2 regions of the Priestia sp. JNUCC 25 genome follow, and region 2 is predicted to be linked to the other one. Evidence: riboswitches for the same ligand, from Rfam matches in the RefSeq annotation. Region 2 holds a riboswitch; the other holds the start of a gene.
What was found. A riboswitch is a leader RNA that binds a small molecule or an ion and turns the genes downstream of it on or off. The one in region 2 is predicted to bind lysine.
Positions count from the first base shown of each region.

Region 1: another riboswitch for lysine. It lies ahead of JNUCC25_RS23720 (aspartate kinase); the one in region 2 lies ahead of lysA (diaminopimelate decarboxylase).

Region 1 is NZ_CM132211.1:4,515,480-4,525,170, reverse strand. It holds gene JNUCC25_RS23745 (enoyl-CoA hydratase) at 59-832, shown strand; gene JNUCC25_RS23740 (electron transfer flavoprotein subunit beta/FixA family protein) at 851-1,624, shown strand; gene JNUCC25_RS23735 (electron transfer flavoprotein subunit alpha/FixB family protein) at 1,658-2,638, shown strand; gene trxA (thioredoxin) at 2,984-3,298, shown strand; gene uvrC (excinuclease ABC subunit UvrC) at 3,523-5,289, shown strand; lysine riboswitch at 5,355-5,532, shown strand; gene JNUCC25_RS23720 (aspartate kinase) at 5,674-6,906, shown strand; gene JNUCC25_RS23715 (YslB family protein) at 6,958-7,485, opposite strand; gene JNUCC25_RS23710 (succinate dehydrogenase cytochrome b558 subunit) at 7,975-8,583, shown strand; gene sdhA (succinate dehydrogenase flavoprotein subunit) at 8,613-9,691, shown strand, end outside.
Region 2 is NZ_CM132211.1:2,349,895-2,359,585, reverse strand. It holds gene JNUCC25_RS11975 (acyl-CoA dehydrogenase) at 1-42, opposite strand, end outside; gene JNUCC25_RS11970 (DUF1292 domain-containing protein) at 195-458, opposite strand; gene JNUCC25_RS11965 (PAS domain-containing sensor histidine kinase) at 545-2,269, opposite strand; gene JNUCC25_RS11960 (YckD family protein) at 2,430-2,744, opposite strand; gene JNUCC25_RS11955 (NAD(P)/FAD-dependent oxidoreductase) at 2,818-3,936, opposite strand; gene JNUCC25_RS11950 (CBO0543 family protein) at 4,273-4,785, shown strand; lysine riboswitch at 4,852-5,034, shown strand; gene lysA (diaminopimelate decarboxylase) at 5,173-6,501, shown strand; gene JNUCC25_RS11940 (dicarboxylate/amino acid:cation symporter) at 6,554-7,816, shown strand; gene JNUCC25_RS11935 (hypothetical protein) at 7,955-8,089, shown strand; gene JNUCC25_RS11930 (hypothetical protein) at 8,247-8,432, shown strand; gene JNUCC25_RS11925 (LysR family transcriptional regulator) at 8,554-9,465, shown strand; gene JNUCC25_RS11920 (O-methyltransferase) at 9,651-9,691, opposite strand, start outside.

The sequences.
Region 1 (9,691 bases), 2.2 Mb from region 2:
CCCTGCGAGGGGAAAAGCGCAAGGTAATGAAAATAGAAAGAAAGGGTGGCGTAAACAAATGGAGATTATCCAGGTTGAAACTGTTGATGCAATAAGCTTCATTACGTTGAATAGACAACCTGCTAACGCTTTGTCTCAAGATTTATTAAAAGATCTTTCAAGTGTTTTAAAACATTTAGAAGATAGTAAAGAGACAAGGGTTATCGTTATTAAAGGTGAAGGGAAATTCTTTTGTGCCGGGGCTGATATAAAAGAATTCACATCACTTCAGCAGGAAAAAGAATACGAGAAGCTTGCTGTTAACGGTCAAGAGCTCTTTGAGTATATTGAAAATTACCCAAAACCAGTGATTGCAGCTATTCATGGAGCTGCTTTAGGCGGAGGATTGGAGCTTGCTATGAGCTGCCATATCCGTTTGGTAACGGAAAATGCTAAGCTGGGCTTGCCTGAGCTTCAGTTAGGAATTATACCAGGATTTGGAGGAACTCAGCGATTGCCTCGTTATGTAGGAGTTCATAAGGCTTGTGAGATGATGCTGACAAGTGATCCAATATCCGGAAGCGAGGCAGTGGAGTTAGGATTGGCAAATGCAGCTTTTGAAGAAAGTCAGCTTATCAATGAAACATTTTTACTTGCTAGAAAAATTGCCAAAAAAAGCCCAATCTCTGTTAAAGCTACCTTGCAGCTGCTTCAGCATGTAAAAACAGATGCTTACTACAGCGGCATTAAAAAAGAAGCGCAGTTTTTTGGAAGCGTATTCAAAAGCCGGGATGCTCAAGAAGGCGTAGCCGCTTTTATTGAAAAGCGCCAGCCTAAATTTTTAGGAAAATAAGCTTAGGAGGGGAATTGAATGAATATTTACGTGTTAGTAAAAAGAACATTCGATACAGAGGAGAAACTTTCATTAAAAAATGGTCAAATTGTTGAAGATGGGGCTGAATTTATTATTAATCCTTACGATGAATATGCAGTTGAAGAAGCTATTCAGCTAAAGGAAAAGCATGGCGGGGAGATTACGGTCGTGAGTGTAGGAGGGGAAGAATCAGAAAAAGAACTCCGAACAGCTTTGGCTATGGGAGCAGATAAAGCGGTTTTAATCAATACGGAAGATGACATAGAAGATGGCGATCAGTACACGACTTCTAGGCTGCTGGCACAGTACTTAAAAGAACAATCTCCTGACTTGATTTTGGCAGGAAACGTAGCGATTGACGGAGGTTCGGGCCAAGTGGGGCCGCGCGTAGCAGAACAGTTAGAAATCCCTTATATTACGACGATTACAAAATTGGATATCGAAGGTGAAAAAGTGACTGTTGTACGCGATGTGGAAGGCGATTCCGAGGTTATCGAAACGTCGCTTCCTCTTCTAGTAACAGCTCAGCAGGGACTTAACGAACCTCGCTATCCATCTCTTCCAGGGATTATGAAAGCGAAGAAGAAACCGTTGGTTGAAGTGGAATTGGATGATTTAGATTTAGATGAAGATGATGTAGAAGCAAAAACAAAGACAATTGAAATTTATTTGCCTCCGAAAAAAGACGCAGGACGCGTATTACAAGGAGATATAAAAGATCAAGTGACAGAACTGGTCAATTTACTGCATAAAGAAGCAAAAGTCATTTAATAAGTCAAAAGTCAAAACAATGGGGGTATTGCAATGGGACGCAAAGTGTTAGTTCTAGGAGAAGCACGTGATGGGGGATTACGAAACGTATCGTTTGAAGCGATTTCCGCAGCGTCTACTGTAGCTGATGGTGGGGAAATTGTTGCAGCGTTAGTAGGAAAGGACGTAAAAGCTTTAAGTGAAGAGCTTATTGCGTACGGAGCGAATAAAGTTGTTGTGACGGAGCATGAAGATTTAGCTGCTTACACATCGGATGGTTATGCTCAGGCGTTATTAGCCATCATTGAAAGTGAACAGCCTGAAGCTATCGTATTTGGCCATACGGCTCTTGGCAAAGACCTAGCGCCAAAACTGGCAGCTCGCTTAGACAAAGGACTTATCTCCGATGTGACGGATGTAGAAGTTGGAGGGGATCAAGTAGTCTTCACCCGCCCAATTTATTCTGGTAAAGCATTTGAAAAGAAAATCATGACCGATGCTTTTACGTTTGTCACGATTCGTCCAAATAATATTTCACCGCTTGCAAAAGACGAGGGACGTACAGGCGATGTAGAGGATTTAAATGTTGAAATCAAAAACCTGCGTACAGTTGTAAAAGAAGTTGTACGGAAAGCAACGCAAGGAGTTGATTTATCCGAAGCAAAAGTCGTGATTGCAGGTGGTCGAGGTGTAAAAAGCACGGAAGGTTTTGGACCTCTCCAAGAGCTAGCGGACGTGTTAAATGGAGCTGTTGGGGCATCTCGCGGAGCGTGCGATGCAGATTACTGCGACTATTCTCTTCAGATCGGTCAGACGGGCAAAGTAGTCACACCAGATTTATACATTGCCTGCGGAATCTCAGGAGCCATTCAGCATTTGGCCGGCATGTCAAATTCAAAAATTATTGTTGCCATTAACAAAGATCCTGAGGCGAATATTTTTAAAGTAGCTGATTACGGAATCGTTGGAGATTTATTTGAAGTGGTGCCTCTGCTAACGGAAGAATTTAAAAAGCTGAAAGTACAGTCTGCGTAAGAGGCTGGGACAAAAGTATTTTAGACGAAGTGAAAAACGAACCATTGATCAAGATGTTTGATTAGTGGTTCGTTTTTTTGTTAGGGTAAGCGTAGCTTTCATGTGTGTGGGTCTTTCTAGCAGTTCAGCTCTTGTATACTATTTGTTCGTCTTTAGATGGGATTCATTTCCTTATGTCTCAACCTCATGGAAAACGAAATTTTCTACGTATGTTTTTATGTGAATTGTACAAACTAGAGCGGAGAATAAACAGTATAAATGTAAGCAAAAAGTTAGCAAACCTTATTTGAAGGTGATATACTGTGAGTAGAATTTGGATATTGCATATATTTAGGAGGAATTAAAATGGCTATTGCACATGCTACAGATAAAAACTTTACAGATGAAATTAAATCAGGCCTAGTGCTTGTTGACTTTTGGGCACCATGGTGTGGCCCTTGTAAAATGATTGCTCCAGTTCTTGAAGAAATCGATGGCGAACTTAACGATAAAGTTAAAATCGTGAAAGTAGACGTTGATGAAAATCAAGAAACGGCTGGAAAATTTGGTGTTATGAGTATCCCAACTTTAGTATTATTTAAAGATGGAGAGAAAGTTGACCAAGTAGTTGGTTTCCAACCAAAAGAAGCATTAACAGAATTAATTAATAAACACGCGTAAGTCAAAACCTAGCTCAGGCTAGGTTTTTTCTTTTTCTCCACTTTTTCTCTTTTGGGAATACTTTTATTTAGCGAATATGCGTTCGTTTGTTTTATACTAGATGTAAGGAACATCGCCATAAATCCGGCTTATGTGCATGTATTGTAAGGCAGGAAAGAATGTAGGTTACGCTTCATAAGCGAATGTATAGATGGACAGAGTAAGAGAAGAGGAAGGAGAAAAATATGAACGATTATTTAAAAGAAAAGCTGGCTATTTTACCGGATCAGCCCGGCTGCTACTTGATGAAAGATAAATATGGAACGGTCATTTACGTAGGAAAAGCAAAAGTATTAAAAAATCGAGTGCGCTCCTACTTTACCGGATCTCATGACGGAAAGACGCTTCGACTTGTAAACGACATTGTCGATTTTGAATATATCGTCACATCTTCTAATTTAGAAGCGCTTATTTTAGAAATGAATTTAATTAAAAAGCATGATCCAAAATACAATATCATGCTTAAAGATGATAAAGGTTATCCCTTTATTAAGATTACAGCTGAAAAACAGCCCCGACTTGTTATTACAAGAAAAATAAAAAAAGATAAAGGGAAATACTTCGGTCCTTATCCTAACGTTCAAGCTGCAAATGAAACAAAGCGGCTTCTTGATCGCATTTATCCATTAAGAAAGTGCTCTACCATGCCAGACAGACCTTGTTTGTATTACCATATCGGGCAATGCCTAGCTCCTTGCGTAAAAGAAGTAAAAGAAGAGCAAAACAAACAAATTATTGAAAATATCACGCGGTTTTTAAATGGTGGATATGAGCATGTCAAAACAGAGTTAACTGAAAAAATGTTAAAAGCTTCAGAAGAACTTGACTTTGAACGGGCTAAAGAATATCGAGATCAAATTGCTCATATCGAAGCGACAATGGAAAAGCAAAAAGTAACGTTTAATGATTTTGTTAATCGAGATGTGTTTGGCTATTCTTATAATAAAGGCTGGATGTGTGTTCAAGTTTTCTTTATTCGCCAAGGGAAATTAATTGAGCGAGAAGTTTCTATGTTTCCTTTTTATAAAGAGCCAGAAGAAGATTTCTTAACTTTTATCGGTCAGTTTTATGCCAAAAATATTAAGCCAAAAGAAGTGATGGTTCCAGCAACGATTGATGCAGAGTTGGCTGAGAAATTAGTAGAAGTAGAGGTTCAGCATCCAAAGCGAGGCAAAAAGAAAGAATTAGTAGAACTTGCGTGTAAAAATGCAAAAATTGCGCTCGGTGAAAAATTCTATTTAATTGAACGAGATGAAGAACGCACGGTTGGCGCAGTTGAACGGTTAGGAGAAGAGCTTGGAATTGCCGCTCCTTATCGGATTGAAGCATTTGATAATTCAAATATTCAAGGAACAGACCCAGTTTCTGCGATGATTGTTTTTGTTGATGGGAAGCCGGAAAAGAAAGAATATCGTAAATATAAAATTAAGACCGTGCAGGGACCAGATGATTACAGTTCCATGAGAGAAGTGGTTCGCAGAAGGTATTCCAGAGCATTAAAAGAAGGTCTTCCGCTTCCAGATTTAATTGTTGTAGATGGAGGTAAAGGGCATTTGGCTGCGGTGCAGGATGTTCTCGAAAATGAATTGGGACTTTTAGTGCCTACAGCAGGTCTTGTCAAAGATGATAAGCACAGAACTTCGAATCTGATGATTGGCGAGCCTCCTCAAATCATACCGCTTGAACGCAATAGTCAAGAATTTTATTTGCTTCAGCGAATTCAAGATGAAGTTCACCGCTTTGCGATTACCTTCCACCGTCAAGTGCGCTCTAAGTCCGCTTTTCAGTCTGTTCTGGACGACATTCCGGGAGTGGGAGAAAAGCGTAAAAAAGCTTTGTTAAAGTATTTTGGTTCGGTGAAAAAATTGAAAGAAGCAACGGTTGAAGATATTCGAAATTCAGGTGTTCCTCAAAACATTGCTGAAAAAATTTATGAAACATTGCAAAAATAGTCTTGAAATAATAGAAAATGTTTGATAAGCTATTAACTAATTTCATACGACACTTCATCAAATGAAGTGAAGATAGAGGTGCAAATTTAATCAGTACGTATCAGGAAGGGTATGAGCCCTTATGAATGATGCGGAAAGGGAAATTTGCCGAAGTGAACATTACCTCATAGTAATGATTGCTGGTTCTGCGTTGAATAAACGTAGGATTGTCAAGATGTAGATTCTTGGAGAGCTATCTCACGGCAGTGGACGGTTATGTTTTATAATTTTCGTTCGTTAAGCAATGAGAGCTCATCTCATTGCTTTTTTTATTGTCTGAGTAAAAAAATTTAGCTTCTCATCATCCTGCATATGCAAATTTATTGAAAAGGAATGAACAAAATTATGGCATTAATCGTTCAAAAATTTGGTGGAACATCTGTTGGTTCTGTTGAACGTATTCAACATGTAGCAAACCGAGTTATCCAAGAAGCAGAGCGCGGTAACCAAGTAGTCGTTGTTGTATCGGCAATGGGCAAAACCACAGATGCACTGGTGAAATTAGCAAGTGATATTACGGACAGTCCAAGCAAACGTGAAATGGATATGCTTCTTACAACTGGAGAACAAGTGACGATTTCCCTGTTAACAATGGCCCTTCAATGCAAAGGGTATGAAGCAACTTCGCTAACAGGTTGGCAAGCTGGCATCCAGACGGAAGCAGTTCATAGCAATGCACGAATCCAGCACATTGATACAACTCGTATTCAACGTCAGTTAGATAGCGGACGAATTGTAGTAGTAGCTGGATTCCAAGGCTGTTCAGAAGATGGAAGCATTACAACATTAGGTCGAGGCGGCTCTGACACGACGGCAGTAGCTCTTGCCGCGGCGCTAAAAGCTGCAAAATGTGATATTTATACAGATGTAACAGGAGTGTTTACGACAGATCCGCGCTATGTAGAAGATGCCCGTAAGCTTCACTCTATTTCATATGACGAAATGTTAGAATTAGCTAATTTGGGAGCAGGGGTGCTGCATCCGCGCGCTGTTGAGTTTGCAAAAAATTATCAGGTACCGCTAGAAGTGCGTTCAAGCTTAGAAAACGAGAATGGAACGATTGTTGAGGAGGAAGTTTCAATGGAACAAAACTTAGTCGTAAGAGGAATTGCGTTTGAAGATAATATTTCACGCGTGACAATTGAAGGGTTAAACAACGAGTTGCAAACTCTTTCTACTATTTTTACAGCATTAGCAAAAGAACAGTTAAATGTGGACATTATTATTCAAAACGTAACGGCTAATAATCGTCTATCCATCTCATTTTCTATTAAAACCGTAGACGTAGAAGCTGCTCTTGCTGTCTTAAAAGAATATAAATCTACTTTAGGATATACGCGTATCGAACATGAAAGCGGTCTGGCTAAAGTGTCGATTGTCGGATCTGGTATGATTTCAAACCCAGGTGTTGCAGCTGAAATGTTTGAAGTGCTGGCAGGAGAGAAAATTGAAGTGAAGATGGTCAGCACGTCTGAAATTAAAGTATCTACAGTTGTACCGCATGCTGATATGGTAAAAGCAGTTGAGACGCTTCACGTAGCATTCGAACTAGAAGAACAGCAGGCAGTGCAAGTATAAAGAAGAGAAAAAAGACGTGGTATCTCCACGTCTTTTATATATACGTATTTTTTACTTTTTATAACGCTCCGCGCGTGTTTCGGTAGGTAAAATATCTTTTCGGTCCCACTGCACGGAAATCAGCACTTTTCCGTTCTTTTCTTTATGTGTTAAGTAGGCTTCTGTTAGGCAGTTGTTTTGCCGCTGAATCTGTTCAGCCACAAATCCTGACTCAAGATGAAACGAACAAGTTTCCTGCTGAAATCTTTTGCTGACCACATCACCTGATAACTCAAGCTCTAGTGAATATTTATCTTTTTTTGCAAGCGTCAGTGTTCCCCAGGAAGCTGCTTTAAAAAAAGCGACGATTTCATCCATTGTATTTAATGGGTATTTCCGCGCAAGGTGTTTTCCTGCCCAGTATGAAATGGTATTCGTTTCGTCTCCAAGAAGCTCTGGAATTAACACGTCACGCAAAAGGCTGTATCCGAAATATGAAACGTGATCAAGAGTTCTCTCTGTTTCAGCTGTGACATTAGGTTCTGATGTTTCCATCGTCTCTTCAAGTTCTTGCTGTGATTCTGTTTGTAAATTGCTCATGCTTTCCCCTCTTTCTTTACTACTATTATATACAAATCTAAAAAACCTCTCACGCATTTTTTTAATAAAATGTAAGAGGATCTTTATTATGGTAAAAAGAGTTAGATGTAAAGATAAAAAATCCATAATATACCTTTTAAAAGGGTACTTTTACCTGTGTAAATGTTTTGTGAACTTGTTTACAATAAAAGTATAAAGTAAACGCTTACTTAGTTGTGGCAAGCAATATTATAATAGAAAGAAAAAATCTGTAACATCAATATAGTAAGCGTTAACAAATATAAAATTTTATAAATTTATATTTTATAGAAGATTTAAATATCTTGCCTTGACGCTCTTAATCGATGGGAGTAAAATTAACCTGTCACATACTTTATTAGGAAATGCAAAGGTTTTCATTTCCTATATTCACGATTAATCTATTTGTCTAGTGGGAGTAAGAAAGTTCTTCACAAACTATGTTCATTTAACTAAGGGGGGTCTACGCAGATGGCGGCAAACAGAGAGTTTCAATATCGGAGAATCCATTCATTACTTGGGGTAATACCAATCGGGATTTTCTTAACACAGCATTTAGTTGTGAATCATTTCGCGACAAAGGGAGAAGAATCATTTAATCAAGCAGCTCACTTCATGGAGAGCTTACCTTTCCGCTATGCTCTAGAAATTTTCATTATTTTCTTACCAATCGTTTTTCACGCAATATACGGTCTTTACATCGCATTCACTGCTAAAACAAACGTTAACAACTATGGGTTTTTCCGTAACTGGATGTTTATCCTTCAGCGTGTTTCAGGTGTAATCACACTTATCTTCATCACATGGCACGTATGGGAAACCAGAATACAAGCTGCGCTTGGAAAAGAAGTAGATTTTCAAATGATGGAACGAATTTTAAGCAACCCGGCAATGCTTGCATTCTACATAGTTGGTGTTGTATCTACGATCTTCCACTTTGCAAACGGTCTATGGTCATTTGGAGTTAGCTGGGGGTTAACTGTAACACCACGTTCTCAAAGAATTTCAACTTATGTGACATTAGCAATCTTCTTAGCACTTACATTTGTAGGTGTTCGTACATTATTCGCATTTGCATAAAATTAAGGTTTTGAAGGAGTGGGGTTCCGATGAGTAACGGAAAAATCATCGTAGTCGGTGGCGGTTTAGCTGGCTTGATGGCAACAATAAAAATTGCTGAGTCTGGCAAGCAAGTAGATTTATTTTCACTAGTTCCGGTAAAAAGATCTCACTCAGTTTGCGCGCAAGGTGGAATCAACGGAGCCGTAAATACGAAAGGTGAAGGGGATTCACCATGGGAACACTTTGATGACACAGTGTACGGCGGAGACTTTTTAGCCAACCAGCCACCTGTAAAAGCAATGTGTGAAGCAGCTCCTGGCATTATTCACTTACTTGACCGCATGGGTGTTATGTTTAACCGTACTCCTGAGGGTTTGTTAGACTTCAGACGATTTGGCGGGACGCAGCATCACCGTACGGCTTTTGCTGGAGCAACAACGGGTCAACAATTATTGTACGCATTAGATGAGCAGGTTCGTCGCTATGAAGTTGCCGGACTTGTGACAAAGTACGAAGGATGGGAATTCTTAGGTGCTGTTCTTGACGATGAGCGCAGCTGTCGCGGAATTTCTGCACAGAATTTAAAATCAATGGAAATTAAAACGTTCCCAGCTGACGCGGTTATTATGGCTACAGGCGGACCTGGAATTGTTTTTGGAAAATCGACGAACTCAGTTATTAATACAGGTTCAGCGGCATCTATTGTGTATCAGCAAGGTGCATACTATTCAAACGGAGAGTTTATTCAAATTCATCCAACTGCTATCCCAGGAGATGATAAGCTTCGTCTTATGAGTGAATCTGCTCGTGGAGAAGGCGGACGCGTTTGGACATATAAAGACGGTAAACCTTGGTATTTCTTAGAGGAAAAATATCCTGCATACGGTAACTTAGTACCTCGTGATATTGCAACTCGTGAAATTTTTGACGTCTGCGTAGCGCAGAAGTTAGGAATTAACGGAGAAAACATGGTTTATCTGGACCTTTCACATAAAGATCCAAAAGAGCTAGACATTAAACTTGGAGGTATCATCGAAATCTATGAAAAATTCATGGGCGATGATCCGCGCAAGGTACCAATGAAAATTTTCCCAGCCGTACACTATTCAATGGGCGGTTTATGGGT
Region 2 (9,691 bases):
TTTTTGCAGCTTCACTACTTTGTCAGAGTAAGAAAAATACACGGTAGTCCCTCGCTTTCATTTACTTACTAACCGGTTGGTATGTTACATATTCAATCATAAATGAAGGGAAATAATTCAGCAAGACATTTTCAGAAAAATTCTAAATATTATATTATTTAAAAATAAAAAAAGAGAGGTTTTAACCTCTCTTTTTACGCGGATGTCATTTCCTCAAATACGGCTGATACCTTTTCAAACTCATCGTCATCTTCAATTGAAGACCATTCACCATCATCTTCAATTTTCAAAAAGAAAACATCAATTTCTTCTTCTGTTTCAATTAAAACTTCTTCCACAAACGCAACAGCAATATAATCGTGCCCTTCAATCGTCATTTTTCCAAGCACTTCAATATCTTGCTCTTGATCATTTTCATCTAAAATTGTAAAAATCTCTCCCGTTTCAATGCGTTCCATCTTATTCCCTCCTATTTTAATCTCATTATTCGTTCACTAACATGTATTCCCCTTTAGAAAAGGTTTCATGCTTATAAAAGTAGAATCTACTTTTTAAAAGGCAAAAGAATGTCTACGGTAGTTCCTTTTCCAAGTTCACTTACAAAGTTAATTTCTCCTCTATGTTCTCGAATGATCTTATAACACACCATCAGTCCAAGCCCCGTTCCTTTCTCTTTGGTACTATAAAAAGGCTTTCCTAAATGCTGCATTCTTTCCTGCGTGATGCCTGGCCCCTCGTCGCTAAACCGGACAACAAGGTTCTCCTGATTAAATCTTTTTAGTTGAATCGTTACGGTTCCTCCACTTGGCATAGATTCGACTGCATTTTTAAATATATTGCTAAACACCTGTTTCAACTGATTTTCTTCGCATAATACGAGAGGAAGATGAAGATCAATTTCTTTTTTTACGTGAATTTTCTCCGTAATCCCCTGCACCTCAGCTAGCTTTAAAGTATTCTCTAAAATATCTTGGACATGTTTGTCCCTGTAGGTTTTCGCCTGAGGCTTTGCAAGACTCAAGAACTCATCAGTAATCAATTCAATTCTATCTAACTCATGATTTATCATTTCTACATAGTAAGGCTGACCGCTCGTTTCTTTTAATAACTGCATAAATCCTTTTACCGCCGTCAGAGGGTTTCGAATTTCGTGAGCTATGCCAGCCGCTAACTGTCCGACTAAGGAAAGCTGAGCGGATTCACGCAGCAATTTTTCAGTTTTTTTACGTTCTGTAATATCACGAAACAAAACTTGAATGGCCTGCTTTCCCATATAGGGAATAGGAAAAGCAATGGTTTCGGCATCAATCGTATGACCGTCTTTATGAATAAACTTCTCTTCCTGTAGGTCTACAGATTTATTTTCTGTTTTCATTCGATAAATTCGCTGTTTTACCACATCATAGTAATCAGGGTGAACAAACTGATAAACACACGCTCCTAATACGTCTTGAGGACTTTTGTATCCTAGCGCTTTGGCTCCTGCAGGGTTGATGTAATTAATTTTCCCTTCACTATGAACGATAATCGCTTCCGGCGATAACTCAATCAAGCTTCGGTAGCGTTCTTCGCTTTCTTTTAAAGCCGTTTCAGCCTGCTTTCGTGATGTTATATCTCGATAGACAAAAGCAATGCATAGCGGCCAATCATTCATATTTTCAACGCGGAATAGTGTGACGCTTACATTAATTAAATGACCGTCTTTATGCTGTCTGACCGTCTCAAATTCCGTTTTCGATTCCCCTGATTGAATGGTCTTATGAAGTTCGCACACTGGCTCCTTTAAAAACGAAGGTATAATTGGAAGAGGCTTTTGATAAATTTCTTCAAACGTCCAGCCAAATGTATTCTCAAACGCAGGGTTCACTTGAAGCGTTTTACCTTCTAAGTCAACGACAGCAACAGCATCTGCGTTATGATAAATAAAAGGCTGAATCTGTTCTTTCTTCTCCTGATAACTAGTTATATTCACGCAATGCCCCATAATTTCAGGCTTTTCTGTGTAAGATAAAGGGGTTAAGTTTACTACATAGCGTTTATCATTTATTTGAAGCTCGTACATAAGCTTTTTCTTTTTGTTTAGTGCTTCGAAAAAATGCTCATACGAGACCCATTCTTCTAGAGGTATTTTTTGCTCATGAACGCTTTCACCTTGATACATACTGTAAACAAGATGGTCATCTTTTTGTTTGTAAGCAAATATGATTCCTAGCGCCTCAGCTGAATGATTTTCTGCATGTAATCGGACTATTTTTTTATTTTCGTTCATCGTTCGTATTTACCTACCCCTCACTAGCATCTTTCCTACTCGTTCTCATTCTCTTAATTTTACATGAGGATTTTAGAATTTACTAGATAAAGAAGCGGATATTTTCCATTCACTCACATAAAAAAACGCCTGTAAAGGCGCTTTTTTATGTGAATATGAATTACTTTGAATGATGCATTTTATGACAGTGTCGCTTCGGAACAAAACCATTTTTCTCCATATGCTGATAGCGATTTTCCATATGTGAAGAAATGTTTTGACTCTCCGTTTTGCTTAGCACACCGTACTCCACATATTTTGAAAGTATTTCTTTCTTTTTTGCTAGCATTTCTTTGTACAGCACGGACAATTCCTGCTTTTGCTGAGACGTCAGCTGCACGTCTTTTGTTTCTGGCTGAGGATTGTTTTCTGCTAATACAGGCGTCGCGCTCATAAATAAAAAAGCTGCTGCTGCACTTATCATAATCTTTCGCAAACAATCTACTTCCTTTCATCATATAGTAGTTATAGTTTACGAACTTCTATTTGTTTTCATTCATTCTGTTTGCTTAAGACTCGATAGCTCCTCCTACATCATAGTCGCTAAGATCAATTTCCATTTCCATTTCAAGTGCTAATTTAGCAAGCTCTGAACCAAGATAAGGACCCGACGTTAAGCCTGAAGCTCCGAGACCATTCGCTACTAGTATTCCTTCGTAAGCCGGAAGAGTTCCAATGACTGGCAAGAAGCCTGGAGTAAATGGTCGAAACCCTACCCTTGTTTCTAAGACTGTGCTTTCTGTTAAGCCGGGAGCAATTGATAAGGCCTTTGAAAAAATCTCATGAAGCCCCCCAGCAGTTACTCTCAAGTCATAACCCGTGTCGTTTTCATGTGTTGCTCCAATGACAATTTGACCTTGTTCAAATGAAAGAATATATTGGTCGCTTGGAGGCATCACAACGGGCCAGTCTTTTGTATCTACATCAGGGAGATGCAAGTGGACAATTTGTGCTTTTTGAAAGCTTGCTAAAAATTTCACTCCAAGAGGCTCTAGTAATTGATTTGCCCACGCTCCTGCTGTTACGATTGTTGTACTTGCTAGAAGGGTTTGTCCATTTACGGAAACGCCCGTTACTTGATTATTTTCATAAAGTAGTTCTGCGTTTCCTTCTATTATTTTTGCACCGTTTTTCTTCGCTGCATTCACAAGTGCGTTTCGAAGAGCTCTTCCGTTAACGCGAGCGGCTCCACTAATATGAACTGAACTGTATTCTTCCGAAAGAACCGGAAACAAAGCCTGTGTTTCTTTAGCGGATAAACGTGTAATCTCGCCTATTTCGGGAGCTTTTTCCCGACGCTTATATGCTCTTTCTTCCATTTTTTTAAGCTTTTGCTCATCAGTATGTAAGCTAATTGCTCCTACTCGCTTATATCCCGTATCCGTTTCTCCATCTTCTTCTAATTGCTGAATTAATGTTTGATAGTACTTGGCGCCGCCTTTTGCTAAGCGGTACCATGCTTTATTTCGACGCTGCGAAAGCCATGGACAAACAATTCCTGCTGCTGCATCAGTAGCTTGACCCGCATCCTTGCGATCTATCAATGTCACATCTGCTCCTGCTTTTGCTAAATGATATGCTGTAGAAGCTCCAAGTATCCCAGCTCCAACTACGATGTATGTTTTCATACCAAAACACCCTTTTCTTTCTTCTAGTATTCTTATGCCATTATGTACGCAATTTTAGCATAGCAAAAAAAGAAGTCACATACTAGGTGAAGCTATTTTGAGCTTATTTTTGAGTCTTGCTGACTTTGACATATAGCTCCTTTCATTGTAAACAAAAGCGCAATAAGTTCTTTTACGGAGATTATGGTGAGATGAAGCAAACCACAAGTAGTGATCGCGCATATTTAACACTGCGTTTACCGCTTTTTTATTATAGTTTCTGAATAAAAAAATGAAAGAATAAAACCACTATAATATGTAAATAAAAAGAAATAACCATTATTTTAAGGAGAGCGTATGCAATCTTCATTTGTATTATTTTTCATCATTCTTGGTTTACTATTTGGCAAGTGGCGGAGATATCAAGAATACTATCCTACTTTGTTGTTTTGGATCACGGGGAATTTGCTTTATGAAGTGCTGCTGTTTCATCACCGCGTATGGGTATTTCACCCTGTTGGTATTGATCACCTTTTTCTACCCGATCACCTAATGGTTTCCCTTGGAATAACCTTAATTATTTATCCGTTTGTTATACCGGTTTTTTTAGGAAGGCTGCCGTTGCATGTAAGCGGCCGGCTGTGGTGGATTCTTTTGTGGGCGCTTTTATTTACTGTGATTGAGTTCATTGCTTATGTTAATCACAGTATCACTCATCATTATGGATGGTCGCTGCTGTGTTCTTTTCTCTTCAATGTTGTCACGTTCTCACTTTTAATCATTCATCAGAAGACAGCACTGGCTGCTTGGATTCTATCTGGAAGCTTTATAGCTTTTTTATTTATTTTTTTTGATATTCCTATGCCTTAACTTTTCATTGACTAGACAGAGGAAAAGGAAATATAATAGGAGTTACATTTAAATATAATTTTCCTCTCTGAGAATAGAGGTGCATGAAATCAAGAGTCACTTATTAGAGACTAATGGAGTCTGTGAAGATAAGTAAAAGGGATTTCGTGCCGAAGTATATAGACATCCATTGTGTTCATATACTGGTTCAGTATTGAATAAATGCTGAGCTGTCACAAACCATTTGGTTTGTGGAGAGCTATTGAAGAGATGTTGATGCCTAGAATGTAATAATACTTTATTATTATGAAACCAAGACGCGTGAACATCACTTCACGGGTCTTTTTTGTGTTTTTCTACTGATCATCAAAGTTATAGTTGAATGATTTAAATGGAGGGATATGGATTATGTACTTACATGGAACGAGTAAAATTAACAGCAGCAATCATTTAGAAATTGGACAGTGCGATACGGTCGAACTGAAAAAACAATACGGCACTCCCCTATACATCTACGATCAAGAATTAATTGAGACGAAATGCAAGGCCTTCCATTCAGCCTTCCAAAGAAGTGGATTTTCATATCAAATCGCCTATGCAGGGAAAGCCTTTCTTTGTATGGAAATGGCTAATCTTTTAACGAAGCTTGATATGTCATTAGATGTGGTCTCAGGAGGCGAATTATTTACAGCTCTTGAAGCGGGATATCCAGCTGAACGCATTCATTTTCACGGAAATAACAAAACGATTGAAGAAATTGAAATGGCTCTTGATGCGAATATCGGCTGCTTTGTTGTGGATAACTTCACCGAACTTGAAGTTTTGCATGCCTTAGCAGCTGAGCGCAAACAGAAAGCATCTATTCTTCTCCGTGTTACTCCAGGGATTGAAGCCCATACACACGAATATATTATGACCGGACAAGAAGACTCAAAGTTTGGATTTGGTCTTTCCAATGACCAAGCCATGAAAGCGGTAAGTTCTGCATTAGAAAAGCCTTATTATAATCTTTTAGGCATTCATTGTCATATTGGTTCGCAAATTTTTGAAGTAGATGGTTTTTCTCGCGCCATTGATATTTTAACTGATTTCTTATTCAATATTCGTGATAAAATGGACTTTGAAGTAAAAGTTTTAAACGTAGGTGGTGGTTTTGGTATTCGTTATACCGAAAGCGATTCTCCTCTTCCAGTTGAGTATTATGTAGATGCACTGACAGAAAAGCTAAGCCGTACGTTAACGGAACAAAATTATACCCTTCCGGAAGTCTGGATTGAGCCTGGAAGAAGCATCGTAGGAGAAGCGGGTACAACGCTTTATACAATTGGCTCAACGAAAGAGATTCCAGGTGTACGCAAATACGTGGGAATTGACGGGGGTATGACCGATAATATTCGTCCTGCTTTGTATGATGCAAAGCATGAAGCTGTCTTGGCTAATAGAGTGACGGATAAAAAAGATGAAACGGTATCGATTGCGGGGAAATGCTGTGAATCAGGAGATATGCTTATTTGGGATATCGATTTACCGCGCGTTAATCAAGGAGATTTATTAGCAGTTTCCTCTACAGGTGCCTACAACTATTCAATGGCTAGCAATTACAACCGCATTCCGCGCCCTGCTGTTGTATTTGTAAAAAATGGAGAAGCTCGTCTTGCTGTGGAGCGAGAAACATACGAAGATTTGGTGCGAAAAGATGTAAAGCCAGTCGTTACTACGTATGCAATGAGCAAATGATAGCTGTTCTTGCGTAGTAAAGAAGCTATTGTTGTTTGGAGGAAATATAACTATGGTTTTAAGTGTATTTAAAACGTACAGATCATCGCTTATTCTGCTTCTCGCTATTTTAATTGGCGGGATAGCAGGATATGCTATAGGGCCCGATGTAGCAGTCGTAAAGCCCTTTGGTGATTTGTTTCTTAATTTAATGTTCATGATTATCGTTCCCCTTGTCTTTTTTAGTGTGGCTTCGGCAATTGCAAACATGAACGAAATGAAACGTCTCGGTAAAATTATGCTAGGTATCGCCGTTGTGTTTATCGCTACTGCTGCTGTTTCAGCTGTTCTAGGCTTTTTAGGCGCGTCACTTTACAATCCGCTGCACAACGTAGATACTTCTGCGATTAAAGAATTAATGGGTGACAGTGAAAATACAGCTGAAAAAATGACGCTTTTAACTCAGCTTGTTAGTACCTTTACTGTACCTGATTTTGTTCAGTTATTTTCGAAAGAGCATATTTTACAATTAATTGTCTTTGCCGTCATTTTCGGTATTGCTACAACGATGGCCGGTGAAAAAGGACAGCCTATGGCGAAATTCCTGACTTCGGGTCAAGAAGTATCGATGAAGGTTGTTAAAATTGTGATGTACTATGCTCCAATTGGTTTAGGGTGCTATTTTGCTACTGTTGTAGGAGAACTAGGACCAAAGATCTTACAAGGGTACGCTAGAGCATTTATTCTTTATTTATTAATTGCAATCGTTTACTATTTCGGCTTCTTTACGCTATACGCATGGATTGCTGGCGGTAAAGCAGGAATTAAACTGTTCTGGAAAAATGCAGCTGCTCCTTCTATCACCGCTATTGCTACCTGTTCTTCTGCTGCATCTATTCCAGTCAATTTAGATGCAACAAAGAAAATGGGTGTGCCACTTGATATTGCTGAAACGGTGATTCCATTAGGAGCAAACACGCATAAAGATGGTTCTGTTATTGGCGGTATTCTAAAAATTGTTTTCTTATTCAGTTTGTTTGGAAAAGATATGACGTCTGCTACGAGCATTTTGAGTATTTTAGGCGTAGCCTTTTTAGTTGGAGCTGTAATGGGAGCAATCCCTGGAGGCGGTATGATTGGCGAAATGTTAATTATTACGATTTATGGATTTTCGCCAGAAGTTCTGCCCATTATTGCGGTCATTTCCACGATTATTGACGCCCCTGCTACCCTGTTAAATAGTACAGGAAATACAGTAACAGCAATGCTGGTTACAAGGTTTACAGAAGGAAAAGACTGGATTAACAAAATTATCACCACCGATAAAGTGGCCTAGTAAAAAAGCAAAGGGAACAGTCTTAGTGACTCTCCCTTTGCTTTTTTCGTGTGCAGTAATATCGATAGAGGTGTATAAAGTCTGTAAATACGCACATTCTATAGGTATGTTTCATAACCAGACTGGAGGTGTCGTCTAATGAGTAACGCTGCAGGAGGTTCAAAGAAGAATCAACCGAATGATGCAAATCACGTAAGTGCAGAAACAAAAGCTCATCAAAAACGTCTCACTGAACAAAACAAACAAGAGCATCAGGCTGAAGAGCGAAAATAAAATTACGTCAAAGAACGCAGGGCCTGTGCCAAACGTTCTTTGACGTAATTTTATTTTTAGAGAGAGCTTCATACCGTCACTCGTTATAGGTCTATCGTACAACCTCCTTTCGAACTTTTACATATTCTATTAGTAGGTTTGTAAAAGGAGGAATGGTATGATGTTTTCCTGGCTAGAGATTACAGCCGCAGCATTTGGACTTTCAGTTGCTTTAATCAGTTTTGCATTTTTGCCCGAACGCACATGCAAAAATCTTTATATCCCCCATCAGCTAATAGCAAAATCTATGTTTCTCTATAAAAAAATGATTCGTTTTATAAATCAATTTCGACAGAAACTTTAGTTCATTTCCTTTCCCTGTTTTTATTCATTGGATATAATCAGCACATTTACAGTAAATAATTTAATGGTTAAAATAAAGAGTAAAGAAAAAGGATAAGCAGTTTGCAGAAATGGAGTTTCACATGGAAATCAGAGACTTAGAATACTTTATAGAGGTAGCGAATCATAAAAATTTTACAAAGGCAGCGCTGCAAGTTCATTTGTCACAAACGGCTTTAAGTAAAGCCGTCAAAAAAGTAGAAAATGAACTAGGATTTGAGCTTCTTGATCGTTCAACAAGAGAATTAAAGCTAACCGATGCAGGAGAAGTCGTGTATCATCAGGCAACTAAAGCTCTGTCGGTGTTAAAAGACATGCCTCACTTGTTGGGAGATTTAGTGAACTTGCAAACAGGGCAAATCAAGATGGGAGTCCCTCCGCTCATCGGGACCTTGTTTTTCCCGAAGATTGCAAAAGCATTTAATGAACAATACCCTAAAGTATCTCTAGAGCTTATTGAATTTGGAGCAAAAAAAATTGAAGCACTTGTGGAAGAGGCTGGTGTAGATATGGGGATTGTTATGCTTCCTCTCACAAGCGTTCATGATGAACATTTTCACGTATACCCGTTCGTTAAGGAGAGATTCCTTTTATACGCGCATAAAAACCATCCTTTAGCGAAACGTTCTTCCGTCTGGATGAAAGAATTGGAGCATGAAAAATTCATTATGTTCAGTGAAGAATTTACGCTGCACGACCGGTTAATTCAAGATGCTTTAAAATCAGGCTTTGTGCCTTCTATAGCGTATAAAAGTTCTCAATGGGATTTAATTATTGAATTAACAGCGGCAGAACTAGGTATTGCTATTTTACCCGAATCGCTTTATGCCAAAGTGAAAGATCCCAATATTACTACCGTACCTATTGCAGATCCTGAAATGATGTGGGAACTTGGAATTATTCTGTTAAAAGAACGCTACAGTTCATTCGCTGTACGAGAATTGATTAATTTTTTAACCGAAAAACAAATGACAGATAAATTGGGGCCCATTTAAAAAGAGTCTGGAACAAAAGTATGTTAGTTGAAGGACCATCCGAACGAGTTTGGTTGAGAATCCAACTCGTTCGGATTTTTTAGGGTGATGATGAACGTAGGTTTCATGTATGTATTTGATTCTAGCTGTTGATTGGATGGGTTTAGTTATGTCTCCGTCTCTTTTTAGGTGTAATACAAATTTTATCATTCAACAATCCCTACAATGAATCCATCATAGCCTTTGC